4 regions of the Kitasatospora sp. cg17-2 genome follow, and region 3 is predicted to be linked to each of the others. Evidence: riboswitches for the same ligand, from Rfam matches in the RefSeq annotation. Region 3 holds a riboswitch; each other region holds the start of a gene.

Region 1 (6,846 bases), 4.6 Mb from region 3:
GCACCGGGTCACGGAGCTGGAGAACTCCGCCGAGCAGGGCCGGCGCTCCGCCCGCGAGGGGCGCGGGGTCGAGGACATGCGGCTGCGGCTGCTGCTGGACACCGTGCTGCAGTCGGCCCAGGGCCTCCAGCGGGAGCTGGCGCTGCCGGTCTCCCAGATCCGTCCGGCGGACCTGGTGGAGGCGGTGGTGCCGGGCGCGGCCTCGCCGCACGACGTGGCCCGGCGCGGGCTGGCCGAGGACGACCCGGCGCTGCTGGACCAGCTGCTGGCGATCCCGCAGGTCCATCTGGTGGTGGACGGCTACAACGTCACCAAGACGGGCTACCCGACGCTGCCGCTGGAGCAGCAGCGGATCCGGCTGCTGGGCGGACTGGCGATGCTGGCGCAGCGCACCCAGGCGGAGGTCACCTGTGTGTTCGACGGCCAGGACCTCGACGTGCCGGTGATCATGGCGCCGCCGCGCGGGGTGCGGGTGCGGTTCAGCCGGACCGGTGAGACGGCGGACGAGCTGATCCGCCGACTGGTCCGGGCGGAGCCGCAGGGCCGCCCGGTGGTGGTGGTCTCGGCGGACAAGGAGGTGGCGGACGGCGTGCGGAAGGCTGGCGCGCGCCCCGTCGCCTCGGTGCTGCTGCTGAACCGGCTGGCCCGACCGTAGCTCCCGGACGCCGCGCACCGACGGTCATGACGGCTGGTCAGCGCCGGGATTGCGGTCATGTGCGGGTTTCGTGAAGTCCGGGTGCGGGCGGCAGGTTCAGGCAATCGTGGGAGTGGCGCGAAACGTGGATCTTCACTAGGGTCTGGCGTCAAACCTATTTTCCGGATTCTCACCCCATCGGGTGAGGCCATTGGAAGAAGGAGCCGGTCCTTTTGGCCTCCCACCGCCGTCCCAAGCAGCCGAGCCGCGCGCGGGTCTCCGTGCTCACCGCGGCCGCTGCGACCGCGGTCGCTCTCTCCGCCCAGGTCGCCGCCCACGCAGCGCCGAGCCCGTCCCCGAAGAAGGACGACGTCAAGGCGCAGATCGACCAGCTGAACGAGGAGGCCGAGCAGGCCACCGAGCGGTTCAACGGCGCCAAGGAGCGGGCCGACCAGCTGCGCAAGCAGGCGGACCAGCTCCAGGACCAGGTCGCCCGCGGCCAGGAGCAGATGACCCAGCTTCAGGCGGGGCTGGCCGAGGTGGCGGGCGAGCAGTACCGCACCGGCGGCATCGACCCGTCCGTCCAGCTGATGCTCACCTCCGACCCGTCCGGCTACCTGGACAAGGCCTCCAGCGTGCAGCAGGCCAGCTCCAGCCAGGCCGAGGCGCTCAAGGGTCTGCAGGACCAGCAGCGCCGGCTCGACCAGCAGAAGGTCGAGGCGGCCGCCGTGCTGGCCTCGCTGGACACCACGACCAAGGACCTGAACCAGTCCAAGGCCGAGGTCGCCAAGAAGCTCAAGGACGCCCAGGACCTGCTGAACTCGCTCAGCGCCGCCGACCGCGCGGCCGTGAAGGCGGCGCAGCAGCAGTCCGACCGTGCCTCGCGCGGCAGCGAGCGCACCGATCCGGGCAGCCTGCCGCAGGCCAGCGGCATGGCCGGGGCCGCGGTCTCCAACGCGATGGGCAAGCAGGGCTCTCCGTACGTCTGGGGTGCCACGGGTCCGAGCACCTTCGACTGCTCCGGCCTGATGGTCTGGGCGTACGGGAAGGCCGGCGTCTCGCTGCCGCGGACCTCGCAGGCGCAGGGCAACTACGGCAGCAAGGTCTCCTCGCTGGCCGAGGCCCAGCCGGGCGACCTGATCATCTACCGCCCCGACCGCAGCCACGTCGGTATGTACATCGGCAACGGCATGGTGGTCCACGCGCCGCACACCGGTGACGTGGTGAAGGTGATGAAGGCCGACGCCATGCCGATCAACACGATCCGCCGGGTCTGACGGCCCGCCACGACACCCCCGGGGGCGGTTTTCGGCCCCTGTGATCAGCGCCACCCCCGATCGGGGGTGGCGTTGGGGTTTGGGTCGGGCGTTGGGCCGTCCAGGTGGAAATGATCAGCCTGATGTGGGGATGTGATCACACTCGGTCATATTCACAAAGGAACTTGGGTATTCTTCTGGCTTTTTTCTGACAAGGATTTGAACGGATCACGGATCTGTTACTAGGGTCGTGCTTCGAACCTCGCACAGTCGATCACCCAGCCTGGGTGGCGGTGGGGTTCGCCGCCGAGTTCGCGAAGCAGCCGGGCGGGGCCTCAGGTGCCCGTCCGAACCAGACCCAGCAGTCGGGGGTCAGCTGTGGAGCGGAGCCGGGGAACCACGTTCCTCCGGGGTGAATCGGCGCCAGGTCGGCCGCTCGCGCGGACGGTGAGGCGTCGTAGGGCACGCTTCCGCCCGAACCCGTCAGCTCACCCGGTAGGCGGATGAGGAAGAAGGAGTCCGCCTTCGTGGCGTCCCATCGTCGTCCCAAGCCCGCCGGCCGCACCCGGGTCTCGATCATGACCGGTCTGGCCGCCGCTGCCGTCGCCCTCTCCGCGCAGTCCGGCGCCCACGCCGACCCCGCGCCGACCAAGGACCAGGTCAAGGAGCAGGTCGACCAGCTCAACGAGCAGGCCGAGGTCGCGACCGAGAAGTACAACGGCGCCCAGGCCAAGCAGCAGGAGCTGCAGAAGCAGGTCGCCGAGCTGCAGGACAAGGTGGCCCGCCAGCAGTCCGTGGTGACGGAGGCCCAGGGCGGCCTCTCCGAGATCGCCGGTGAGCAGTACCGCACCGGCGGCATATCGCAGACCGTCCAGCTGATGCTGTCCTCCAGCCCGGACAACTTCCTCAGCCAGGCCGACGCCCTGAACCAGGCCGGTTCCACCCAGTCCGGCGCGCTGAAGGAGCTCCAGGAGCAGCAGCGCAGGCTCGACCAGGACCGCACCGAGACCCAGACCAAGCTCGGCGAGCTGGAGGCCACCACCCAGCAGCTGAAGACCTCGAAGGACGAGGTCCAGGGCAAGCTGGCGAAGGCCCAGCAGCTGCTCAACACGCTCACCGAGCAGGAGCGCCAGGCGCTCCGCGCGGCCGAGGAGAAGGCCGCCGCCGAGGCCAAGGCGAAGGCGGACGCCGCGAAGGCCGAGGCCGCCAAGGCCGCCAAGGCGAAGGCGGACGCCGAGCGCGCCACCCGGGACACCAACCGCAGCGACCTGAGCGCGCCCGCGTCGGCGCCGGCGGCCTCCGCTCCCGCCGCCGCGGCCAAGCCGGCCGCTCCCGCCGCCAACGGCTCGCGCGCCGCCGCCGCGATCGCCGCCGCCGAGAGCAAGCTCGGCGCCCCGTACGTCTACGGCGCCACCGGCCCGAACTCCTTCGACTGCTCCGGCCTCACCGGCTGGGCGTACGCCCAGGCGGGTGTGTCGCTGCCGCGCACCTCGCAGGAGCAGGCCAACGCCGGTACCCGGATCGGCTCGGACATCTCCCAGGCCCAGCCCGGCGACCTGGTGATCTTCTACGGCGACCGCCACCACGTCGGCATCTACGTCGGCGGCGGCCAGGTCATCCACGCCCCGAAGCCGGGCGCGTCGGTCCGCTACGAGTCGGCGTCCAACATGCCGGTCAACACCATCGTGCGCCTCTGACCCCAGGGTCGGCAGGCTCCTCGCAGGCCCGGTCTCCCCCGAGGGGAGGCCGGGCCTGCGGCTTTCCCCCGGTCACCGGGAACTCCGGCGGGCGAACCGGTCTGATGTCCGATCGGTGACTGAATATTCGGGTTCGGAGGGGTTTGGAAACGGTTGCCCCGACTCGCTAACGTCTGCCACCGGACGCCCGCTTCGACAGCCGCACGGTCCGGTGCGGCGGCGGGTCCCGGCCCAGGATCGGAGCCGACGTCGGATGACCGCGCACCGCCGTTCCCCGCTGTCAGGTGTCCACACGCTCGCCCGGGCGCTGGTGCTCACCGCGGCGGCCACCACCGTGCTGGGCGTGGCGACCGGCGGCACCGCGCAGGCGGCTCCCGGCGCGCCCGACGCCCCGGCCAACCGCAAGGACGTCAAGGCCCAGGTGGAGCAGCTCTACGACGAGGCCGAGCAGGCCTCGGAGCGGTTCAACGCCGCCCAGGAGGCCCAGCAGCGGCTCCAGCACGAGACCGGCACGCTCCAGCAGCAGATCGCCCTCTCCCAGGACGAGCTCAACCAGCTGCGCGGCGACCTCGCCACGGTGGCCGGGGCGGAGTACCGGGGCGGCGGGATGGCGCAGACCGTCCAGCTGATGCTCTCCACCGACCCGGAGGGCTACCTCTCCCGGGCCCGCACCCTCGACCAGGCCGCCGAGCGGCAGAACGAGACCCTGCACGAGGTGCTGGGCCGTCAGCGGGTGCTCGACCAGCGCCGGGCCGAGGCCTCGGCCAAGCTCTCCGAACTGGAGGAGACCCGCAGGGCGCTGGCCGAGGGCAAGCAGCAGATCCAGCAGCGGCTCGCCAAGGCGCAGCGGCTGCTCAACAGCCTCGGCGCCACCGAACGCGCCCGGCTCACCGCCCAGGACGCCCGCGAGGCCGAGCAGCGCGCCACCCGCGGCACCGACCGGCTCGACCTCGGCACCACCCCGCCCGCCTCCGAGCGCGGCGGCGCCGCGCTGGCCGCCGCGGTACGGATGATCGGCTCGCCCTACGTCTACGGATCCACCGGGCCCAAGGCGTTCGACTGTTCCGGTCTGATGTACTACAGCTGGCGGCAGGCCGGAGTGACCCTGCCGCGCACCTCGCAGGCCCAGGCGTTCGCCGGCCGGCGGGTCAGCATCTCCGAAGCACGGCCGGGAGACCTGGTGATCTTCTACCGGGACATGCACCACGTCGGGATGTACGCCGGCGGCGGGGTGATCGTGCACGCCCCCTACCCGGGGGCCCGGGTGCGCTACGAGAGCGTCAACGCCATGCCGGTCGCGGGGGTGATCCGGCTCTGAGCCGCCCGGACCCCGCCGGCGGCCGCGGCCTCTCCCGGCGCACCGCCCTGCTGCTCGCGGCCGGCGGCCTCGCCCAGCTGTCGCTCCCCGGTGCCGTCCCCGCGCGGCCCGCCGCGGCGGCCTCGGACGAGTACGCCGAGGTCTCGGCGCAACTCGCGGAGCGGGCCCGGACGCTGGGCGCGGGGCCGCCCCCGCTGCCGCTGCGGGCCGGCTACCGGAACCTGCTGCTGGGCCCGGTCGACCGGTCCGGGCGGTCCACCGCCACCGCCGAGCTGACCGTCACGGTGACCGGGTACGACGAGCAACCGGTGGTGCACCCGCGCCGGCTGACGCTGCTGCGTACCGCCGGCGGTCGGCGGATCGAACGCGAGGAGGGCGCCGGCGGGCCGCCGCCGCTGTGGGACCTCGGCACCGTCGGGGCCGCCGCCGGGGCGCGCTGCCTGGTGCTCGGGGTGGACGGCGCGGACGGCGCCGGTCCGGCCGGGCGCGCGGCGGCGGCCGTCGTCGGCGACCGGGCGGTGTCCGCCGTCGAGGCGCTCTGGGGCACCGCCTGGGCGGGTCGGCTGCTGCTCGAACTGCCCGCCACGGGGGAACAGTTCGCCCGGCTGCTGGCGGACGACCGGCCCGGCTGGTCGGACCTCGCCGCGGTCACCGTCTCGGCGCCCGGCGCGCCCCTGCACGCCCCGGCCGACCGGGTGCTGGTCAACCCCGAGGTGTACGCGCGGCTGAGCGACTTCGGCCGGCAGGTGGTGGTCACCCACGAGGCGGTGCATGTGGCGACCCGGGCCGACACCCGGGCCTGGACCCCGCTCTGGCTCTCCGAGGGGGTCGCCGACTGGACCGGCTACCGCGACTCCGGCCGCTCGGCCCGGCAGATCGCGCCGGAGCTGGCCCGGGACGTCGCGGCCGGACGACTGCCCGCCGCGCTGCCCGCGGACGCCGCCCTCACGGCCGGCGGGGAGGGCCTGGCGCAGGCCTACGAGCAGTCCTGGCTGGCCTGTGACCTGATCGCCCGCCGGTACGGCCCGGAGCGCCTGGTGGCGCTCTACCGGGCGGTCGGCGCGGCCGCCCCCGGGGCGGACCGGGAGGCGTGGCTGGACGGGCTGCTCCGGGGGCAGCTGGGCCTCGGGCTGGCCGGGTTCACCCGCCTCTGGCTCGCCGAGGTCCGGGCCCTGGCGGGCTGAGCCGAGCGGTCCGGGGTCGCGGGGGTCGCGGGGTCAGCGTCGTTCGCCGGGCGCGGCCGAGGGCCGGTCCATGCCGTCCAGCAGGTCCTGCTCGTACGCGATGCCGGGCCGCACCGAGAACGCGACGGCCGGCACCGGCTCCGGGCGGGGCATCACCACGGTGGCCGGGACCCGGTCGGTGCGCCGGGTCGAGCGCCAGAGCCGGACGCAGGACAGCACGGTCGCGACCAGCAGCAGCACGTTGCGCGCGGTCAGGACGGCGATCGCGCCGGGCCTGCTGGCGACCACGTCGCCGAAGACCAGCGGGAACTCCACCAGGGTCAGCGGGGTCGCGGCCAGGATCAGCAGCGCCACCGGCCGCTGGCTGGTGCCGCGCACGGTCAGGCAGACCGCCGCCGCGCCGACCAGCCAGACCAGGTACTGCGGGCTGATCACCCGGCTGGTCACGGTGAAGATCAGCAGCGCGGCGAGCGCCGCGTCGTACATGGTGGCGGCGTTGCGCCGGCGGGCGGTGAACCGCCACAGCAGCAGCCAGCCGAAGCCGAGCACGGTCCCGGCCAGCATCACCTTGCTGACCAGCGGCACCCACGGCCCGAGCATCTCGACCGAGCCGTAGTTCATCATCACCTTGCCGTCCCAGCTCCCGGCGATCCGGGCGAAGTGGATCGGCAGCGCGCCGACCGACTCCACCTCGATGCCCCGGTCCTTCTGGAACGTCAGGAACTCGAACGCGCCGTTCATCCCCGCGGCCAGCAGG
Region 2 (6,846 bases), 3.1 Mb from region 3:
CCCTCCAGCCGGAAACCGGCCCGCTCCAGCACCCGGATCGAGGCGGTGTTGTCGACGTCCACCCGGGCCTCCAGCCGGTGCACGCCGAGCGGGCCGAAGGCGAAGTCGCGCAGCAGGGCGACCAGCTCGCCCGCGTAGCCGGAGCCCCAGACGTCGCGGCGCAGCGCGTAGCCGATGGTGGCGGCGCGGTACGGGACGAGGCCGAGCGCGGCGTTGCCGATCGGGACGGCGCGGGCCGGGTCCTCGGCGTCGGCGCGGCGGGTGACGGCGAGCCGGTAGACCTCCCGGTGCTCCTTCTCGGCCTCCTCGACGAACTGGGCGACCTGGTCGTCGCAGGTCTCCAGGTCGCGCGGGGCGAACGGGAGGTAGCGGGTGGCCTCCGGGTCGCCGAACACGGCGTGCAGCGCGGCCACGTCCTCGGGGGTGTGGTGGAACTCGCGAACGGCAAGCCGGGGGCCGGTGAGTCGAACGGGGACCATGGCTCCCGACCCTACCCGCGACCAGCGGTTACGGTTCGTGGTTATGGAAGACGAAGACCTGCGGCTCGCCCCGCGCACCAAGGCCGCCGAGCTGCTCGTTTGGGCGGAGGCGGAGGGCCGCGAGCCGGTCGCCGAGGGCCCGCTGCGAGCGGTGCTGGCGTTGTTGGAGCTGGGCGAGGGCAGGATGCACGACGGCTGGCCCGAACTCACCTCCGCCGCGGTGGAGCACCTGCTGTACGAGCGGCTGTACCTGTACGTCCAGCCGGAGCCGGGGCAGGACCCGCTCGCGTACGGCGCGGCGGTGCGGCTGCTGATCGACCACCGGCGGGCGGCGAAGCGGCTGAACGCCAAGCGGCAGGAGCGGCTGCACGCGGAGGCCGAGTGGCAGGGCGAGGTGGCGGCCGGACTGCTGCGCCGGGCGGACCTGGTGACCTGGCCCCGGCTGTACACACTGCTGCTGCGCGCGGCCGGGGTGGACACCGCGGACGGGGCGGCGGTGCGGGCCTGGCTGGAGGGGTTCCGGGAGCTGCCGGAGGAGGAGCGGACGGCGGCGTTCACGGCGCTGGAGACGGACGGCACGCTGGACCCGGTGGACGACGGCGGCTGGGAGGCCGGCGGCCGGACGCTGGCGGTCGGGATGGCGACGGACGGCGCGCGGCGGCTGCTGGAGCAGGGGCTGATGCGGCGCAGCTACCGGAACCTGGCCGAGCTGACGGCGCTCGGCCGGCCGATGCCGGAGGAGCTGGCCGGGGACTTCGGGGCGTTCGAGGAGGCGGCGGCGCTGGCGGCGCTGGAGCTGGCCGGCACCTGGACGGTGCCGGGGCTGCCGGAGCTGCTGGTGGCGGAGTTCCCGGAGCTGGCGCCGGAGCCGGGGCCGGCGGAGATCGAGGCCTATCTGGCCGGGCTGGACGCGGCCTGGGCGGAGGAGTCGGCGGACGGGGACTGGCCGGCGGACGGCGAGGAGCCCGCGGACGGGGACTGGCCGGCGGACGGCGAGTGGCCGACCGGGGCCGGGGAGGAACCGGCGCCGGAGTAGGCGCGGAGGACGGCGAGGGGCCCCGGCCGGTGCGGCCGGGGCCCCTCGTCCTGTTCGGGGGGAGGCGGGGTCAGGGGGTGACGCCGCGCTGCTCGAACCAGGTCTCCGGGTCGACCGGGGCGCCGCCGCCGGGGCGGACCTCGACGTGCAGGTGGGCGCCGGTGACGTTGCCGGTCGCGCCGACCTTGCCGATCTGCTGGCCGGGGAGGACCTTGCCGGAGCCCTTGATGATCGAGGAGAGGTGGCAGTACCAGATCTCGGTGCCGTCGGGCAGGGTCTCGACGATCCGGTAGCCGTAGGCGCCGGCCCAGCCGGCCGAGGTGATGGTGCCCTGGCCGACCGCGTAGACGGGTTCGCCCTGGTCGGCGGCGAAGTCGAGGCCGGTGTGCAGGTGCGCCCAGTAGCGCGCGCTCTGGCCGTAGTGGGCGGAGAGCCGGTAGTCGCGCACGGGCAGCTTGATGGCCGCGAGCTTGGCCTTCTCGGCCTCCTCGGCGGTGCGCCTGGCCTGCTCCTGCTGGGCGACCTGGGCGGCGCGCTTGGCCTCGGCCTCCTGGGCGGCCTGGACCCGGGCCGTCTCCTCGGCCGCGGTGCGCTGGCTGTCGGCCTGCTGCTGGATCCGGGCGGCGAGCGCGAGGCCGGGGTCGGCGGAGAGCGCGACCGGGGTCTCGTCGGGGCTCTCCACGGCGGGCGCGGCGGCCGGGGTGGCGGAGGCGAAGCCGGTCGCGCCCAGGGTGGCGGCGACGGCGGTGACGCCGAGCAGCGGCGCGGTGCCGCGGGTCTGACGGGGCATCCGGTGCCGACTGGTGTCGGCGACCGGCGGGGCGCTCTCGTCGGCAGGGCCGCCGAAGGGGCCGTGGCCAGCGAACGGGCCGGGATGGTCGAGCAGCTGGGTGCCGGTGGAGGACCCGGACGGGTGTGCCTGGGTGTGCGTCGACGCCACGGAGGCGCGCTCCTTTCCTTCCTTCGCGCCTACCGGGTTAGCTGACGGGTTCGGAGCAGGAAGGTCTCCTACGGCTGAGCCCGGGCGGTGCCCTGACCCTGCCGATTCACCCCAAGGAACATGGTTCCCCGGCTCCCATGGCCTGCCCGGAGGCCGGCCGGCGGGATTAGGCGACGGCGCACGGTGCCGTCTGGGTACGGCGTTGCGGACCGCGCTGCGTTATCAAACGTTAATCCGAGAGTCCCCCGATTCCAAGCCATCCGTTGGTGACGACCGGACACGGATCGGACGCTACGCGGCCCGATGGGCGATTTGTGACGTTTGATGACACCTGACACTACCGAACGTGAGAGGACGTCAACGAACGGGGTCCCATCTGAGTACGACTACTCATGTGCAGCCGGGAGCGCGCGGCCATTCTGGGCGCCATGAGCGCACCGATGCAGTCACGCACCACGGCCGCCTACTACATCCAGGCCGTCCTGTCCTTCGCCCTCTCCGGCGCCGCCCTCGGCTTCGGGATCGCCTTCCTCCCGGTCGAGCCGTGGACCAGGGCCTTCCTCGCCGTCGGCCTGCTCTGGACGGTCACCTCCGCGTTCACCCTGGCCAAGGTGGTCCGGGACCGGCAGGAGACCACCGATCTCGTCACCAGGGTCGACCAGGCCCGGCTGGACAAGCTGCTGACCGAGCACGACCCGTTCAAGGTGGAGGGAGTCTGACCGGCCCGGGCGCGGACCGCCGCTCGGGAGGGCTTGACGGCTAAGGCTATTAGCCTTAGCTTTATGGCTATCGGCGCTCGCCGACGACCCGCCCCGAGGAGGCTCCCATGAACGGCACCATCGCCCCCGCCACCCGCTACCTCGACCTTCCCGGTGGCCGGATCGCCTTCGACGACACCGGGCACGGCGACGGCGCCCCCGTCGTCCTGCTCCCCGGGATGCTCGACAGCCGGGCCGCGTACCGGCACCTGCGCCCGCTGCTGACCGCCGCCGGCCGCCGGGTGATCACCATGGACCTGCGCGGCTTCGGCGAGTCCTCGATCCTCTGGGAGGACTACTCCCCCGCCGCGATCGCCGGCGACGTGCTCGCCCTGCTGGACCACCTGGGCATCGACCGGGCCGTGCTGGCGGGCAACTCCTACACCGGCGCCAGCGTGGTCAGAGCCGCCGCGGACGCCCCCGGGCGGGTCGCCGGGATCGTCCTGATCGACGCCTTCGTCGAGAACGTGCCGCCGACCGCCCTGCAGCGGGCGATGGTCCGGGCGATGGGCGCGCTGCTGGTGCGCTCGCCCGCGTTCTGGGGGCTCTACCTGCGCAAGGCCGCCTTCCCCGGCCCCAAGCCCGCCGACCACGAGGAGTACGTGGCCGGACTGGTCTCCGCGCTGCGCACCCCGGGCCGGCGGGCCGCCACCCGCGGCTATGTGCACGGCGACTCCTCGCCCGTCGGCTGGACCTCGGCCGTGCGCTGCCCGGCGCTGGTGGTGATGGGTTCCAAGGACCCCGACTTCGGCGACCCGGAGCTGGTCGCCGACCGGCAGGCCGCCGCGCTCGGGGCGCGCAAGGTGATGGTGGAGGGCGCCGGGCACTACCCGATGGCCGACCACCCGGAGGCCACCGCCGGGGCCCTGCTGGGCTTCCTCGCCGAGCTGGCCTGACGCCGTCCGCGCCGTCCCCGCCCGCCGCTGCCCCCGTCCGCCGACCCACCACGCCCGCCGACCCACCACGCCCACCAGGAGACCCACGATGCCCCGAGTCGGACTCACCCCCGAGCAGGTCGTCGACCACGCCCTCGCCATCGTCGACGAGCAGGGCCCCGAGTCCCTCACCCTGGCCGCCGTCGCCGCCCGCGCCAAGGTCGCCACCCCGTCGCTCTACAAGCACGTCAGCGGCGGACTGGCCGAACTGCGCCGGCTGATCGCCGTCCGGGTCACCGAGGAGCTGGCCGACCGGCTCGCCGGGGCCGCGCTCGGCCGGAGCGGGGACGAGGCGGTCGCCGCCGTCCTGCGGGCCTACCACGCGTACGCCACCGAGCGCCCGTACCGGTACGCCGCGCTGCCGCAGGCGCCGCGGCCGGACGAGGACCTGACGGCCGCGGCCGCCCGGCTGGTCGGGGTGATCGTCGCGGTGCTGCGCGGGTACGGGCTGGAGGGCTCCGAGGCGATCCACGCGGCCCGCACCTTCCGCTCGCTGGCCCACGGCTTCGCCGCGCTGTCGACCGCCGGCGCCTTCCAGCTCGCCGAGGACCTCGGGGAGACCCAGGAGCGGATGATCACCGTCATGACCGCCGGGCTGCGCGACTGGCCCCGCTGAGCCCGACCGGCGCAGAGCCGACGGAAGCGGCGCGGGAACGCCGAAGGGCCCGGAGCGTGCTGCTCCGGGCCCTTCGGACTGGTGTGGGGCTAACAGGACTTGAACCTGTGGCCTCTTCCTTATCAGGGAAGCGCTCTAACCGTCTGAGCTATAGCCCCGCGCCGACACGACCCGCCACCGCGGGGGCGGCACGTCGTACGGAGAAGGGTACCGGACCCGGCGGGGACCCACGCACACCAGGCGGCCGGGGCACCCCGGCGCACACCGTTCGACTCTCCCCTCACCCGATTAAGAAATAAGGTATTAAGAATTAACTGCCCCATAAGGCACCGGAGAGGCCGGCCATCCCGTGGACCCGCGCAGCAGCCCCACCGCGCGCAGTGCCATGCGCTGCGTCCGCTTATTGCTGGGCTGCGCCGGCGCCGCCGAACTGCTCGGTACCGTCCTGGCCGAGGGCCCGAGCTGGATCACCGGTGAGGGCTCGGCGCTCTACCTGCTGGACTCCGCCGGAATGCTCCGGCTCACCGCCTCCCACGGCCTGCCCGACTGGGCCCACGAGCGCTACAGCGTGGTCGATCCGGCCGGCGACCTGCCCGCCGCGATGGCCCTGCGGCTGCGCCGCCCCTATCTGCTGAGCCCCGAACGCACCAGCGCCGACTATCCGAACCGGAACGCCGGGATGGGCACCGGGATGGTCGCCGTCGCCACCCTGCCGATGGTCGTCGACACCCGGCCGCTGGGCGTCCTCGCCCTCGCGCTCGCCCACCGGGGAACGGTCCCCCGGCGCGACCTCGACGTGCTGGAGACCCTCGCGGACGCCTGCGGGCACCGGCTCGGTTACCTGCTGGAGCACGCCAGGGCCGGCACCGGGGCACTCGGCGGAGCGGACGGAACCGGGGGACACGCCGGGCCCGGGGGGCACCCGGGGCCCGAGGGGCGCTCGGACCGGGGTGCGGCCGACGGGGTGCGCCCCGGCCTGTGCGCCGGCGTCGGCGACCCGGCCGCCGCGACCGCCCACTCGATGCTCTCGCTCGCCGTCCGGGCCTCCGGGCACGGGGCCTTCGAGCGCGACCTGGTCACCGGCGAGACCCACTGGGACGCCCAGGCGCTGCGGCTGGTCGGCCGGCCGGCGCCGGAGGGCGGCGGCACCTCCCCCGCGCCCTCCCTGGACCTCGTGGTCCACCCCGAGGACCTCCCCGACGTCCAGGCCGCCATGGCCGAGGCGCTGGCCACCGGCGGCCCGTACCGGCTGCGCTACCGGGTGCCGCGCCGGGGCGGCGGGGTGATCCGGATCGAGGAGACCGGCGAGGTGATGCGGGACGTGCACCGCCGTCCGGTGCGGATCGCCGGCCTGATCGCCGATCTCGACCACGGCCGGGCCCCCGGCGAACGCCCGCCCGGGGACGGGCGGGCCGGCGGACGGTCCCCGGCCCCGTCCGCCGAGGGCGCCCCGGGCACCCCGTCCGCCCCGGGCCAGGAGGCCGCCGGCGCCACCGAGGGCACCTCCGCCGCCGGAGCCCGGTCGGCGCTGCTGCTGGCGCTCACCCGGGCGCTGTCCCGGGCGGTCACCGTCCACGACGTCACCACGGCCGTCACCGACATCTGCCGACCGGCCTTCGGGGCGGCCGGCATCGTGCTGGACCTGGTCGACGAGGGCCGGCTGCTGCCCGTCTCGCACACCGTCTACGGGGGCGAGCGGCGCACCGAGCTGACCCGGCTGGCCGACCTCTCGGAGGGCGTGATGCAGCGCGCCCTGGCCCGGTCGGCCCCGCTGTTCAGCGAGCCGGCCCGGCGCGGACGCGGGCGCGGGCGCGGGCCGGAGCAGCCGGCCGGTCCCGCCGGGGAGGGCGACGGGACCGGCAGTCCGCTCGCCCCGGCCGCGTGGGCGGTGCTGCCGCTGATCGCCTCCGGACGGCAGGTCGGCTCCTGCCTGATCACCTTCGCCACCGAGCGCGCGTTCGGCCGCGAGGACCGCACCCTCTACTCCTCGTTCGCGGGCATCCTGGCCCAGTCCCTGGAACGGGCCCGGCTCTACGACACCCACCACCACCGGGCGACCGAGCTGCAGCGCGCGATGCTGCC
Region 3 (6,846 bases):
CCTCGGGTGCAGAGCAGCAGCATGCCCGCCGGGGCGGGCCTTTGACCATGGTTGTCCGGAACGGTGATCGCGGCGGGGCCGCACCGGGGCAGGCCTCGGCCCCCGGGCGAGGAGCGACGACTCTCCCGGGGGCCGAGGTACTACCGGATCAGACCCGGCCGGCGAAGTCCGGCGCCCAGTTGGCGACGGTCTGGAGCCGGACGCCCGAGCTCGGGTTGGCGGCCTCGACGTACTTGCCGTCGCCGATGTAGAGCGCGACGTGGTAGACGCCGGAGTCCTGGCCGTTGTTGGACCAGAACAGCAGGTCGCCCGCCTTGAGCGAGTCCAGCGAGACGTGCGTGGACGCGGCGGCCTGGTCGGCGGCGACGCGCGGGACGGAGACGCCCGCGGCCCGCAGCGCGGCCTGGGTCAGGCCGGAGCAGTCCCAGCCGCCGTTGCCGGTGCCGCCGTAGACGTAGGCCTGGCCGACCTTCGACTGGGCGAAGGAGACGGCGGCGGCCATGCTGCCCGTGGCGGCCGGGGCGGGGGCCGGGGTCTCGGCCTTCGCGGTGGTGTCGGCGGCGGGCTCGGCGGCCGTCCCGGAGCCGTTCTGGGCGTCCTTGGCGCGGTTGAACCAGTCGAAGCCCTGGCCGGACCTGTCGGCGGCCGGAGCCTTCGCCCCGGCGCGGTCGCCGAGGGTCAGGTGCTGGCCCGGGTAGATGCTGTGCGGGCCCTCGGACAGGGTGGAGCGGTTGAGCTCGTACAGCCGCTCCCAGCCGCCCTGGACGTTGTTCTTGTCGGCGATGGAGGAGAGCCAGTCGCCGGCGACCACGGTGTAGTCGGCGGAGGCCTCCTGGCCCGCCTGGCGGTGCCACTTCTGCCAGTCCTGGGCGCCGGTGCGCTGCTGGGCGGCGTCGGAGGCGGCCGGGGCCGGGTTCTCGGGCTTGGCGGCCGGCTTCTCGGCCGGCTTGGCGGCGGGCTTGGTGGCGGGGGCCGGAGCCGGGGCCGGGGTCTTGGCGGCCGGCGCGGTGGTCGCGGAGGTGTCCACGGCGGCGGGGGTGCCGCCCTTGGTCAGACCGGCCTGGACCGAGCAGACCGGCCAGGCGCCGGGGCCCTGCACGGCGAGCACCTTCTCGGCGATCGCTATCTGCTGGTCCTTGGTGGCGAGGTCGGCCCGGGCGGCGAAGGAGGTGCCGCCGAACTCGGCCCAGGTGGAGTTGGTGAACTGGAGGCCGCCGTAGAAGCCGTTGCCGGTGTTGATGCTCCAGTTGCCGGTGCTCTCGCACTGGGCGACCTTGTCCCAGGTGGCGACGGAGGCGGCCGAGGCGGTGCCGGCGGTGAGGCAGGGGACGGTGAGGCCGATGCCCGCGACGCCGAGGGCGGCGATCGCGCGACGGGTACGGCCGGACAGACGGGTGCCGTTGGTGGGCAGCATGAAGACGTGGTCCTCTCCCACGCCTGCGAGGTGAGCTGTCGGATTCGGGCCGGAGTTGCCCGGCCGCGCTGTGGACGCGGCTTCACCCCTAGCCCGGGTCCGGTCCGAGGACCGGTCCTGGGCGAACTACCTGTGGTTCCCCCGCTCCTGCCGTGATGTATTGCGCTGCCAGCACGCCCGACGGCAGGACTCGGCGTCGCGGACGGGCTGGGTCCGTGTGGCCACGAACGGGGAGCACGTTAAGCAGAGGCGGCTTCAAACCGCAAACATGTGTGATGACCGTCACAGTTTACGAAAGACGTGCTGAACCGCTGTCCTTCATGATCAGAAATGACCGATTTCCGGCAACGCCCGTCATGGCCAACACAACTGCCTATGCTTCAGAGCGTCGGCACCATGCCGGCGCAGACGCAGCCGCCCGGGGGGAGGGCTACGCACCGATGGGCATCGACGAGGACCCGGACGCCGCCCGTCCGGCCACCAGGCCGCGCGGGGCGCACCGCAGGGCAAAACATCGCAGAGCGGACATCCCGCCCGAACCACCCCGAACTCCCGTAACCCGCCGCGCATTACTGCGCTGGCTGGCCGTCGGCACCGCCTTCGCGGCGATCAGCGGCGAGGAGGTCCTGCGCCGTTCGCTGAGCGGCGAGACCCGGCTGGTCACCCCGGCCGCCGTCGTCGGCTCCGGCCCGCCCGGGGAGGGCGCCCCGATGGGCCAGGACGGCGGCCACGGCGCCGCCCCGCCGGGCACCGCCGCCCCGGGCACCGGGCCCCCCGAGCAGCCCGCCCCCGCGCCCACCGTCGACCAGGGCGGCCGCCGCTGGTCCGACCGGGCCGGCTGGGGCGGCAGCCCGCCCGGACCGCGCAGCGCCGTCCGGATCACCGACAAGGTCCTGCTCGACACCGACGCCGAGGTCGGCTCCCTGCTGGTCGAGCCGGGCGGCAGTCTCACCTTCGCCGCCGACCGCACCCTCACCCTCGCCGCCGCGGGCAACGTCGAGATCCGCGGCGCCCTCGCCCTCGCCCCCGACGGCGACCGGGTCCACACCCTCCGCTTCCCCACCGTCGACGAGAAGCGCTTCCAGGGTGACGGCATGAAAGTGGTCGACACCGATGTGGGCCTCTGGGTCACCGGCGCCGGCTACCTGCGGCTGGACGGCGCCGCCAAGACCGCCTGGGTCCGCGCCGAGCGAGAGCTCAGGGCCGGCGACACCGTCGTCAACCTGGCGGCCCCGCCCGCCGGCTGGCTCCCCGGCGACGAACTGGCCGTCACCCCGACCGGCCCGCCCGACCAGGACGGCTTCGCCGCCGCCTACGACCTCGTCACCGTCCGGTCCGTCAGCGGAACCACCGTCACCCTGACCACCCCGCTCAAGTACCCGCACCCCAGGGTCGCCGCCGGAGGGGGCGTCACGGTCGGTGCCGAACTGCTCAACCTCACCCGCAGCGTCCGGGTCGAGGGCAGCGCCAAGGGCCGCGCCCACGTCCACCTCACCAGCACCCGCCGGGCCGACGTCCGGCACACCGCGCTGCGCTGGGTCGGACCGCGCGCCGACACCAAGGAGACCTGGCGGGGCCCGGACGGCACCGCGCCCGTCACCGCGCCGGTGCTCGGCCGGTACGGACTGCACTTCCACCGGCTCGGCGACGCCACCCGGGGCACCGTGGTCGAGGGCGTGGTCGTCCGCGACGCGGGCAGCCATGCGTTCGTGCCGCACGCCAGCCACGGCATCACCTTCCGCAGCTGCGTCAGCCACGAGACCTGGGAGGACGCCTACTGGTGGGACGGCCCGCTGGACACCCGCACCCCCCAGCAGCCCTCCGACGACATCGTCTACGAGTCCTGCGTCGCCTCCCGCACCCTGCTCGAACCCAACCCCCGGGCCTACCGGCTGACCGGCTTCAACCTCGGCGCGGGCACCGGCGGCAAGGCCGTGGACTGCGTCGCCGTCGGGGTGCAGGGCGCCACCGGCGCCTCGGGCTTCGAGTGGCCGGAGAACAGCGAGGGCGTCTGGACCTTCCAGCGCTGCCTGGCCCACAACAACCTGCAGGACGGCATCTTCGTCTGGCTCAACGCCCAGCGGCACCACGTGGTCACCGAGTTCGCCGCCTACCACAACGGCGGCTGGGGCATCGAGCACGGCGCCTACCTCAACGACTTCGACTACACCGCGAGCGTGCTGTACGGGAACGCCGGCGGGGGAGTGGCGCTGCACGCGCTCGGCCGGGACCGGGGCAGCAACTTCGACGGGCTGCTGATCGACGCCGCCGGGCGCAGCGACTTCGCGGTCTCCACCGCCCGGCACGAACTCGCCGGGGAGTCGGTCACCTTCAGCCGCAGCCGGTTCACCGGCTACCGCAGGGCCGGGATCGCGTTCCGGGCCGGGCCCGACGGCAAACCGGACGACGTGCTGGTGCTGGACTGCGAGTTCGGCGGCAACGAGCTCTGGCTCGACCCGGAGGCCGGGGCGCCCAAGAACATCCTGCTGCGCCGGGCCGGAACGACCGAGGTGCTGCAGGTCCGCCGGGCGGGCGAGCAGGGCACCGACCGGCCGCAGTGGAACGCGGTCGCCGCGTCGGTGCCGACCCTGGCGGGCCAGTCCCGGCCGGTGCAGGTGCCGGAGCTCCGGCTGAAGGATGCGGCCGCGCCCACCGTCCGGGTGGGGCGGTGACGGTGCCGCGGCGGCGCCGGGTGCCTCCGGCGGAAGCGCGACGGGCCCGGAACGGCAGCTCCGTTCCGGGCCCGCCCACGCGGTGTCCGCTACTGGGCGGCGTGCCGTCCGTTGCCGCGGGGGCCGGTCTCGTCGGCGTCCTCGGCCTCGTCGGCCCCGAGGTCGGGGGCGACGGCCGGCAGCGCGGCCAGGTAGGTGGAGGCGACCAGCTGACCCACCGCCTGGTACGCGCCCAGCGGCGCGGCCGACGGGCAGCCGGACTCCTCGGCGGCCGCGGCGAGCAGCTCGGCGTCCGCCTCGGGGCCGATCACCAGCGGGGCCAGGGCCGGGTTCTGGGCACCCATCTCCTTGAGGTGGGCGACGGCCTCGGCCACCGAGCCGGGGATGTCCAGCGCGGCGGCGACGACCGGGACGGCGAGCCGGGCGGCCAGCAGCATGCCGGTGATGCCGGCCGCGTCGGCCGCGGGCTGCCCACCGACGGTGGTGAGCACCACGCCGTCGGCGGCGGTCGCGATGGCGAACAGGCGGGCGCGGTCGGCGCGGGCCAGACCGGCCTCGGAGAGGCGGACGTGGACGGCCTCGGCGAGCAGCGGGTGCGGGCCCAGGGTGTCGGTGACCTGGGCGCCGTACTCGGCGGCGAGGGCGTGCAGTTCGGGGAGGAAGCCGTGCGGGCCGGGCACCAGCGGTACCACGACGGGCGTCGGCAGGCCGGCCTCGGCCGCTTCGGTCAGGAGTTCGGCGACGGTGCGCTCGGCCGTGGTCCCGCCGGTGTGCCGGTCGTCGGCCCCGCCGGTCGGCAGGTAGCCGGCGGCGGTCAGCACGCCGTTCTGCTCGCTGCGGACGATCGACAGCAGCTCCTCGACCACGGACCGGGATTCCGGTCCGGCGGCCGCGGGGACGGCGAGCAGCAGGGCCGGGGAACCGGCCGGGATCTCGGGGCGCTCGGGACGGCGGTGGCGCCCCCGCGCACGGGAGCCTGGAGTACGGACGGGCAGTGGCGCGCCCGGGATGGCTGCGGTGCTCATGGCGGAGATCGTAGGACATCGGCCCGCCCGGCCCGCATTCGGCTGCCGTACCGGGTGGGACCACCGCTGCGAAAACCGGACATAACCGGCCTCCGGGCGGCAGTTGTCCCGGTACCCGCGTAGATGCGACGGAACGGGGCTTTCGTTGCACGAGTGGCGCGTGAGATGTCTCACAGCATACGACCGGCCTGACGGAGCGTCACTGAGGTGCGACTCCCGGCGTCGGAAGATCAACATTCAGCGGGGGGTCGCCTACGGGCGGTTAGCGGCTACTTGTCGATTCGCTCGACTATGTCCGCTTATATGCCGCCGGGGGGGCTCTTCGTGAAGAGTTCCGGTTCGGTGTCGAAAAGGCCGTGCACCTGCAATGTCCCGTGCTGATGCACGTGCACTGGAGCTATCATCGCGTCAAGTGAGGCGTTGTGCCGGGCCGGTACGGGGCCGGCCCGGTCGTACGGCCGGGGCCGGGGCGCCGAGCTGGACGACCCACTCCGGAGCTCTTCGGGAGATTTCTATGCACGACTCGCACGACACGTACGACACGTACAACGGGATGGCCGCTGCGGACCTCGAAGGCGTGGTCTGGCAGAAGAGCCTGCACAGCAACTCTCAGGGGAACTGCGTCGAATTCGCCGCCCTTCCGGGGGGCGATGTGGCGATGCGCAACTCGCGCTTCCCGGACGGTCCGGCGCTGATCTACACCCGGGCCGAGATCGCCGCACTGCTGCTGGGGGCCAAGGACGGGGAGTTCGACCACCTGGCGGTCTGACCGGTCGCCGGCTTCACCATCGGGGGGCCGTCGTGGGTGCTGACACCACGACGGCCTTTGTCTTTCCCGGGTTCCTCCGGCCGTGCTCGCCGGTTCCCCGGCCTTCCCCGCACCCGGGATCCCGGGCCGGGGCCCGCCCGGCCTTCGCGGCCGGGCCCGCCTCCGTCGCGCTGCCGGGCCGCCGCACGCGGGCCGGAGGGAAACGGATCGGAGGGACGCCACCGCCGGGAGGCTGCCGGTGCCCGCTGCCCGTGGGCCGCCGATCGCCGTTGCCGGGGGTGGAGTGGTCGCCGGAGGAGTTCGCCGGCCGTGGTGTGGTGTGGTGTGTTCCCGGCGCGGCTCCGGGCGGACGCGGAGTCGGGTGTCAGGCCGAGCGCCGGTGCCGTCCGCCGAACTCGGCCACGGGGGCCGGTCGCAGGCTCTCCTCCACCTCGAACAGCGCCCAGACGACCTTGCCGCCGCCCAGCGGGTGCCAGCCCCAGGAGCGGCTGAAGGAGTCCACCAGGTGCAGTCCGCGGCCTGACTCGGCCACGAAGTCCGCCTCCCGGGCCACCGGGCCCAGGCTGCTGGGGTCGCTCACCGCGCAGACCACCTGGGGCGCGCGGTGCACGAGGCTTATTCGGATCGGCAGCCTGCCCTCGGGCGTCGGTTGCGTGGGAAAGTCGTGGTCGTCCGCCGTGGTCGGGCACGCGCCGATCGCGTGCCGCAACGCGTTGGTCACCAGCTCCGAGGCCACCAGCGCGACATCGTCGAAGAGCTCGCCCAGGCCCCAGCGCTGCAGGGCGGTCCTGGCGAAGTCGCGCGCGGTTCTGACGGCTTCGTAGCGGGGAGCGAGCGTACACGTGACCACATGGGGGTCGACTGCCAAAGCCGTTCCGGTGCTCATGAAGAGCTCCTCCCATAAGGGGGCGGACACGGCTGGACCCGCCGGGGTCATGCCGGTCACCTCCGACTCGCTCGGCCGCG
Region 4 (6,846 bases), 230 kb from region 3:
GTGCTGGAGATCCGGCTCGCCGCGGCCGCCGCCACCGCCGCGATCCGGGTCGCGCTGGAGCAGTGGGCCCGCTCCGGCGCCCCGGCCACCGGCCCCGGTTCGCCGCGCGAACTCGGTGCCCGCTGCATGCGCGAACTCACCGCCGGCCTCGACCTGTGGACCCGCGTCAACTGACGCCGCCTCCGTCACCCCCCGCCGCGGCGGCCGCGACAGGTGCGGCCAGCGGCTCGAAGCACACCCCCACGGCGCGCTTCTCCTCCTCAAGACCGATGGCGTCACCGCTGGTCGGCGGGGGCGGCGGGCACTCCGGAGCGGCTACGCTGGGTGGTCGCGCCTCGGCGACGGAGCCCCGCGGTGGACGGGGGAACCGGGGCGGCCCTCCCGGGTGTCCTTCCCCCGGGGGCGGGGGAGTACGAGGCGTGGGAGCAAACACGACATGGGTCTGACGAGCCACAAGGTGCTGGCACTGACCGTTCTGGTCGCCGTCGCGGCGATGGTCGGGACGGTCTGGCTGTGGCCGAGACTGTCGAAGCGGAACTGGAAGGCCGTCCTCGGCCGGATCGGCGCCCTGCTCGTCACCCAGCTGGCCGTGCTCGCCGCGCTCGGGCTGGTCGCCAACAACTACTTCGCGTTCTACAGCAGCTGGGACGACCTGCTGGGCACCGGCGACAGCGGGCCGGTGGTCATCCACAACAAGGTGGACGCCTCCGGCCGGCTGCGCGTCGAGACCATCGGCCACGCCGAGGTCCAGGGCGGCGGGGCGCTCGGCCGCGACCGCGACAAGTCCGGCGAGATCCGCGAGGTCCGCATCGACGGCGCCACCACCCGGCTCTCCACCGAGGGGTACGTCTACCTGCCGCCGCAGTACTTCCAGCCCGAGTACGAGCAGAAGCAGTTCCCGGTCCTGGTCGTCAGCACCGGCTTCCCCGGCATCGCCAAGAACCTCGTCACCCGCCTCAACTACCCGGGCGCGGCGCTGAAGCTGCTCCAGGAGGGGCGGATGCAGCCGACCGTGCTGGTGCTGGTGACCCCCTCGCCGGCGCTGCCCCGGGACACCGAGTGCGAGGACATCCCGGGTGCCGCGCAGTCCGAGACCTACTTCACCAAGGACGTGCCCTCGGCGGTCCAGGCGACCTACCGGGTCTCGGCCGACCCGCGGGCCTGGGCGTTCATGGGCAACTCCACCGGCGGCTACTGCGCCCTCAAGCTGGCGATGCGTCACCCCGAGGTGTTCCCGACGGCGGTCTCGCTCTCCGGCTACTACCGGGCGGCCGACGACCCGAGCACCGGGGACCTCTTCGGCGGCAGCGAACGGCGCCGCGACGAGGCCGACCTGATGTGGCGTCTCAAGAACCTGCCGCAGCCCGCGGTCTCCGTGCTGCTGGCCGGCACCCGGGAGGGCGACGGCGACTACCGGCGCGAGACCGAGGCGTTCGTGGCCGCCGCGCACGGCCCGATGAAGGTCTCCTACAGCATGCTGGAGACCGGAGGCCACAACTTCGAGACCTGGAGCAAGCTGCTCCCGTCCTCACTGGAGTGGATCTCCCAGCGCCTGACCGTCCCGGCCGCGAGCCCGTCGGCCTGACCGTGCGGGCCGTCGGCCGGTCGGCCCGACCGCACGGACAGGTGTCCGCGGGGTCGGGCGCTCAGGCCACCTGCTCCAGGGTGCCGGTGTGCAGCTCGCCGACCCGGCCGCCCTCGCCCTCGTACGTCCAGAACGCGCGGACCGTCATCCGGGCCAGGTCCATGACGTGGCTCACGGTGATGCCGCTCACCTCGGTCCAGCTGACGAAGTAGAGCTGCGGGCCGACCTCGGCGACGTGCAGGGAGACGTCCTCCCACTGGCCCGCCGACTCGCCGAGGCCCTCCCAGCGCAGCCGCTTGCCGTCGGCCGAGTACGCGTTGCGGAACGCCGCGCCGTTGTCGACCCGGAACAGGAAGGTACGGCCGGCGAAGGCGGGCGGGGACGCGGTCATGGCGGGGCGGGTCTCCTCGTCTCTGGACGTGCTGTCGTGGTGCTCGCTGCGACCCGGACGGTTCCGGGCGCGGATGGATCTCCAACCTATCCGACCACCCCGCCTCCGTGGCGCACTTTCCCCGCCGGACCCGCCACCGCGGCCAGCCCGGCCACCGCGGCCACCTGGAACCGCCGCCCCGGGGGCCGGGGCGGCGGTGTGAGCTGCGCGACAACCACCCCCGGAAGGTTGTCCGTGCGCGGACGGCCTGCCTAGCCTGCAGAGGCTTCCGCCACAGCGGAGCCCCGCCGTCGGGACGCCGAGTCCCGTCCACCCGCCGGCCGGCAATCGAGCACCACAGCGGACGGGAGCGGGGGACCCAGGTCAGTGCCCGGCCGCGCGCTCAACGCGTGCGAGTCGTGGCTAGGGGTGAAGCCGCTCTCCGGACGGCCGGGCAACCTCGCGCCCGAACCCGACAGCTCACCTCGCAGGCGTCGCAGAGGACCACTGCCATGCAGAAGCCTGCCCCGCGCTCCGCGCCCCGCCATGCCCGCCCCTCCCGGCGCGGCCGCACCGCCGCCCTCGCCGCCACCGGGGCGCTCGCCGTCACCGGCGCCGGCCTGCTCGGCGTCCCCGCCGTGACCGGCGCCCAGGCCGCCACCCTGCCGACCGTCACCCAGGACAAGCTCACCCCGGCCACCATGGTCGCGGGCAAGGCGTCCGCCGCCTCGCTGACCCTGCACTCCTCGTCCTGCTTCACCGCGAAGACCGTCGGCGTCGGCCTGCGCGACGCGGCCGGGAAGAACCTCGACTTCCCTGGGAACAGGAGCAACGTCCAGGTGTGCCCGGCGGGCCTGTCGATCACCACCGGTACCCGCACTCTGGCGGCCGGCACCTACACCCAGTTCGGCTTCTGGCAGGACAGCACCGGCGGCTGGCACAACCTGCCCTCCCGGCAGCTGGTCGTCTCCGGCACCACCACCCCGACGCCGACGCCGACGCCGACCCCCACCCCGACGCCCACCACCCCCGCCACGGGTGCCCCGGTCGCGGGCAAGAAGCTGACCTGGTCCGACGACTTCGACAGCCTCGCCCTGGGCTCCCGCTGGACGGCCGACCGGAGCAGCTCCTACCACTACGGCGACCACAACCCGAACGACAACAAGCTCGACTGGCTGAACAAGAACAACGTCGCCGTCTCCGGCGGCGTCGCCACCTTCACCGCCCGGCCGAGCGCGCACACGCTGGAGAACGGCAAGCAGGCCTGGGACACCGGGCTGCTCACCACCGAGTACTCCAGCGAGGGCTTCAAGGTGAAGGTCGGGGACTACATCGAGACCCGGGTCAAGCTCCCGGCCGGCACCGGAGCCTGGCCGGCGCTGTGGACGTGGAACAGCACCAGCGGCACCCACGGGGAGATCGACTCCTTCGAGTACCACAGCGACAACCCGAACCTGCTGGAGCTGACCAACCACATCAACCCGGGCCACCTGTACGTCACCGACGCCAAGGCGATCGCCCACGACCAGTGGGTCACCGTCGGCACCCACTACGGGGCCACCTCGGTCGACTGGTACATCAACGGCGCCAAGGTCTTCTCCGACGGCAAGGGCGTCGGGGCCGGCTGGACGGCGTACCCGATCCTCAACCTGTCCCTGAGCGCGGGGAACTACCACCCCGCGCCCTCGGGCACCACGCCGATCACCTTCGCGGCGGACTACGTCCGGGTCTACCGCTAGCAGCGGGCCACCGGTCCGGGGCCGACGGTCAGACGATCGGCCTCGGACCGGTGGACTCCACGACCTCGATCGTGAACGGCTGCCGGTTGTTGCTCTCGATCCGGTCGTCGTCGCCGCGCACCGCGACGTAGCCGCCGGCCAGCGTGCCGAGGGGGACCTCGGGGGAGAGCCGGAGCGGGATCAGCGCCGTCGCGCTGCGGAACTTCGGCAGACCGGCCGGGAAGGTGCAGCGCACCCGGTGGCCGTTCTGGAACTCGTAGCAGTTCTCCGGGAAGAACGGCGGCTCGGCCGTGACACCCTCGGGCAGGGTGATCACGACGGTGAACGGCGAGGCGGTCCGGTCCGGGCCGAGGTTGCCGACGAAGGCGTGCAGGACGGTGGTGCCCCCGGGCGCGGCCGGGTCCGGGTCGATCCGGACGACGTAGAGGTCGGAGTTCGAGGGCAGGGCCGCCACCGCCGGGTCGGCGGTCGTGCCCGGGGCCGCGGCGCCCGGGTCACCGGCCCCCGGCGCCGGGGCGCTCGCCCCGGGCGCGGACGCCTTGTCGTCCGGCGGACAGACCGCCCCCGCCTGTCCGGCGGCCAGCACCGCCACCACGCACCCCGTCACCAACGACCTGCCGAGAAGCCTCCGAACGGAACCGCTGCGGGTCATCGCCGCTCACCCAACCCTTCGTGTCCAGCGCCCCGCGCCGTCGCGGGTCGCGTCCGGACCAGCGTCGCCGACGGGTCTCCGGGGCCGGGGCGACCCGCCCTCGGACGGCCCGAAGGGTGGCTCGAACGGGTGAACGCCCGGGCGTGTCGCCCGCACTGAACGTGCGTCAGGGGGCCAGGACCTGGCCCAGCCGGGCCGCGATCCCGTGCATCACCGGCACCAGCGAGGCCGTGCCGGCCTGCTCCTCCAGCGCCCTGATCCGGGCCTCCGGGCCGGAGACGGACAGCGCCGTCGGGGTCGGCGCGCCGGGGACGGCGAGGGCGATGCAGCGCACCCCGATCTCCTGCTCCTGGTCGTCGACCACATAGCCGCGCTCGCGCGCCTCGGCGAGCTGGGCCATCAGCTCCCGCGGGTCGGTGACGGTGTGCGGGGTGTGCGCGGGCAGCGGGTTGGGGCCGAGGACGGCGCGCGCCTCCTCCTCGGGCAGCTGCGCCAGCAGGGCCTTGCCGACGCCGGTGCAGTGCGGCTGCACCCGGCGGCCGACCTCGGTGAACATCCGCATCGAGCGCCGCGACTGCACCTGCCCGACGTAGACCACCTCGCCGCCCTCCAGCACCGCCAGGTTGGCGGTCTCGCCGGTGGCCTCCATGAGTTCGGCCAGGTAGGGGCGGGCCCAGTTGCCGAGCAGACGCCCGGCGGTCTCGCCGAGCCGGATCAGCCGGGGGCCGAGGGTGTAGCGGCGGGCGGTGTCCTGGCGGACATAGCCCTGCTGCGCGAGGGTACGAACCAGGCGATGGATGGTCGGCATCGGCAGTCCGGAGGAGGTGGAGAGCTCGCTGAGCGTCGCCACGCCGCCGGAGTCGGCGAGGGCCTCCAGCAACTGGAAGGCCCGTTCGACGGACTGCACCCCGCCGCCGGTGCGCTCCTGCCCCGTCGGGGCGGGCGCCTTCGGGGCACCGCCCTCGCCGCTCGCGGTGCTCCCGCTGCTTGCGGTGCTCTCACTGCTCTCGGAGGTCGGGGCCACCGGCGTTCCCTTCGCGGTCGGAGGAGGAGTACAGTCCCAGCGATCATCTCAACAAACCGTTGAAATTCTGTATCGCGGAAACTAGTCTCCACCTTACAGAATCAAGCCCTCCACTTAGGAGTGTCCTGCTCATGGCTGCAGATCAGGGACCCGGAGCTTCCCCCACCGCTCCGGTCGTCACGGTCGCGGGTCCGCGCGTCCACCGGGCCGAGGAGGTGCTCACTCCGGAGGCGGTCGCCTTCGTCGTCGGCCTGCACCGCTCCTTCGAGGGCCGGCGCCGCGAACTGCTCGCCCGCCGCCGGGAGCGCCGCGCGGAGATCGCCCGCACCGGAACCCTGGACTTCCTGCCCGACACGGCCGGGGTCCGCGCCGCCGACTGGCGGGTCGCCGAGGCGCCCAGGGCGCTCCAGGACCGCCGGGTCGAGATCACCGGCCCCACCGACCGCAAGATGGTGATCAACGCGCTCAACTCCGGCGCGAAGGTCTGGCTCGCCGACTTCGAGGACGCCACCTCCCCGACCTGGGAGAACGTGGTGAGCGGTCAGATCAACCTGATCGACGCCTTCGAGGGCCGGATCGACTTCGCCACCGACGCGGGCAAGGCGTACACCCTGCGCCCGGCCGCCGAACTCGCCACCGTCGTGGTCCGCCCCCGCGGCTGGCACCTCGACGAGAACCACCTGCTGGTCGACGGCGAGCCGGTGGCCGGCGCGTTCCTCGACTTCGGCCTCTACTTCTTCCACAACGCCGCCCGGCTGCTCGCCCGAGGCGCGGACGACCCGAACTCCGGGCCGTACTTCTACCTGCCGAAGACCGAGAGCCACCTGGAAGCCCGGCTCTGGAACGACGTGTTCACCCACGCCCAGGCCGAGTTGGGCATCCCGCACGGCACCGTCCGCGCCACCGTGCTGATCGAGACCATCACCGCCGCCTTCGAGATGGACGAGATCCTCTACGAGCTGCGGGAGCACGCCGCCGGCCTCAACGCCGGCCGCTGGGACTACCTGTTCTCCATCGTCAAGAACTTCCGGGACGCCGGCGAGCACTACATCCTGCCCGACCGCAACACCGTCACCATGGCCTCGCCGTTCATGGCCGCCTACACCCGGCTGCTGGTGCGGACCTGCCACCGGCGCGGCGCGCACGCGATCGGCGGCATGGCCGCATTCATCCCCAGCCGCCGGGACCCCGAGGTCAACGCGGCCGCGCTGGAGAAGGTCCAGGCGGACAAGGACCGCGAGGCCGGCCACGGCTTCGACGGCTCCTGGGTCGCGCACCCGGACCTCGTGCCGGTCGCCCGCGCCTCCTTCGACGCCGTGCTCGGCGGGCGCCCGCACCAGAAGGACAACCCCGGCCCGGACGGGCCGGTCACCGCCGAGCAACTGCTCGACATCGCGGGCGCCGGCGGCAGCTGCACCCGGCACGGGCTGCACAACGCCGTCCAGGTCGGCATCCGCTACATCGAGGCCTGGCTGC

What was found. Region 3 has a riboswitch for cyclic di-AMP ahead of ACW14Y_RS33190 (transglycosylase family protein). Riboswitches for the same ligand answer to the same signal wherever they lie in the genome.
Region 1: linked by a shared signal. The riboswitch ahead of ACW14Y_RS13510 (C40 family peptidase) and the one ahead of ACW14Y_RS33190 (transglycosylase family protein) in region 3 are both predicted to bind cyclic di-AMP.
Region 2: linked by a shared signal. The riboswitch ahead of ACW14Y_RS19955 (M23 family metallopeptidase) and the one ahead of ACW14Y_RS33190 (transglycosylase family protein) in region 3 are both predicted to bind cyclic di-AMP.
Region 4: linked by a shared signal. The riboswitch ahead of ACW14Y_RS32215 (glycoside hydrolase family 16 protein) and the one ahead of ACW14Y_RS33190 (transglycosylase family protein) in region 3 are both predicted to bind cyclic di-AMP.

Annotation. Positions count from the first base shown of each region.
Region 1 is NZ_CM132923.1:3,306,025-3,312,870, reverse strand. It holds gene ACW14Y_RS13520 (NYN domain-containing protein) at 1-655, shown strand, start outside; gene ACW14Y_RS13515 (C40 family peptidase) at 868-1,911, shown strand; cyclic di-AMP (ydaO/yuaA leader) riboswitch at 2,251-2,407, shown strand; gene ACW14Y_RS13510 (C40 family peptidase) at 2,418-3,587, shown strand; gene ACW14Y_RS13505 (C40 family peptidase) at 3,841-4,905, shown strand; gene ACW14Y_RS13500 (hypothetical protein) at 5,190-6,089, shown strand; gene ACW14Y_RS13495 (glycosyltransferase 87 family protein) at 6,123-6,846, opposite strand, start outside.
Region 2 is NZ_CM132923.1:4,734,580-4,741,425, forward strand. It holds gene ACW14Y_RS19945 (GNAT family N-acetyltransferase) at 1-479, opposite strand, end outside; gene ACW14Y_RS19950 (hypothetical protein) at 523-1,515, shown strand; gene ACW14Y_RS19955 (M23 family metallopeptidase) at 1,586-2,455, opposite strand; cyclic di-AMP (ydaO/yuaA leader) riboswitch at 2,468-2,638, opposite strand; gene ACW14Y_RS19960 (YiaA/YiaB family inner membrane protein) at 2,884-3,174, shown strand; gene ACW14Y_RS19965 (alpha/beta fold hydrolase) at 3,282-4,109, shown strand; gene ACW14Y_RS19970 (TetR/AcrR family transcriptional regulator) at 4,198-4,764, shown strand; tRNA gene ACW14Y_RS19975 (tRNA-Ile) at 4,849-4,922, opposite strand; gene ACW14Y_RS19980 (SpoIIE family protein phosphatase) at 5,114-6,846, shown strand, end outside.
Region 3 is NZ_CM132923.1:7,874,517-7,881,362, forward strand. It holds gene ACW14Y_RS33190 (transglycosylase family protein) at 149-1,435, opposite strand; cyclic di-AMP (ydaO/yuaA leader) riboswitch at 1,422-1,589, opposite strand; gene ACW14Y_RS33195 (hypothetical protein) at 1,855-4,086, shown strand; gene ACW14Y_RS33200 (hypothetical protein) at 4,176-5,111, opposite strand; gene ACW14Y_RS33205 (DUF397 domain-containing protein) at 5,626-5,880, shown strand; gene ACW14Y_RS33210 (ATP-binding protein) at 6,245-6,766, opposite strand.
Region 4 is NZ_CM132923.1:7,648,302-7,655,147, forward strand. It holds gene ACW14Y_RS32200 (TetR/AcrR family transcriptional regulator) at 1-174, shown strand, start outside; gene ACW14Y_RS32205 (alpha/beta hydrolase) at 437-1,585, shown strand; gene ACW14Y_RS32210 (MoaF-related domain-containing protein) at 1,647-1,976, opposite strand; cyclic di-AMP (ydaO/yuaA leader) riboswitch at 2,299-2,464, shown strand; gene ACW14Y_RS32215 (glycoside hydrolase family 16 protein) at 2,468-3,694, shown strand; gene ACW14Y_RS32220 (hypothetical protein) at 3,723-4,346, opposite strand; gene ACW14Y_RS32225 (IclR family transcriptional regulator) at 4,513-5,253, opposite strand; gene aceB (malate synthase A) at 5,502-6,846, shown strand, end outside.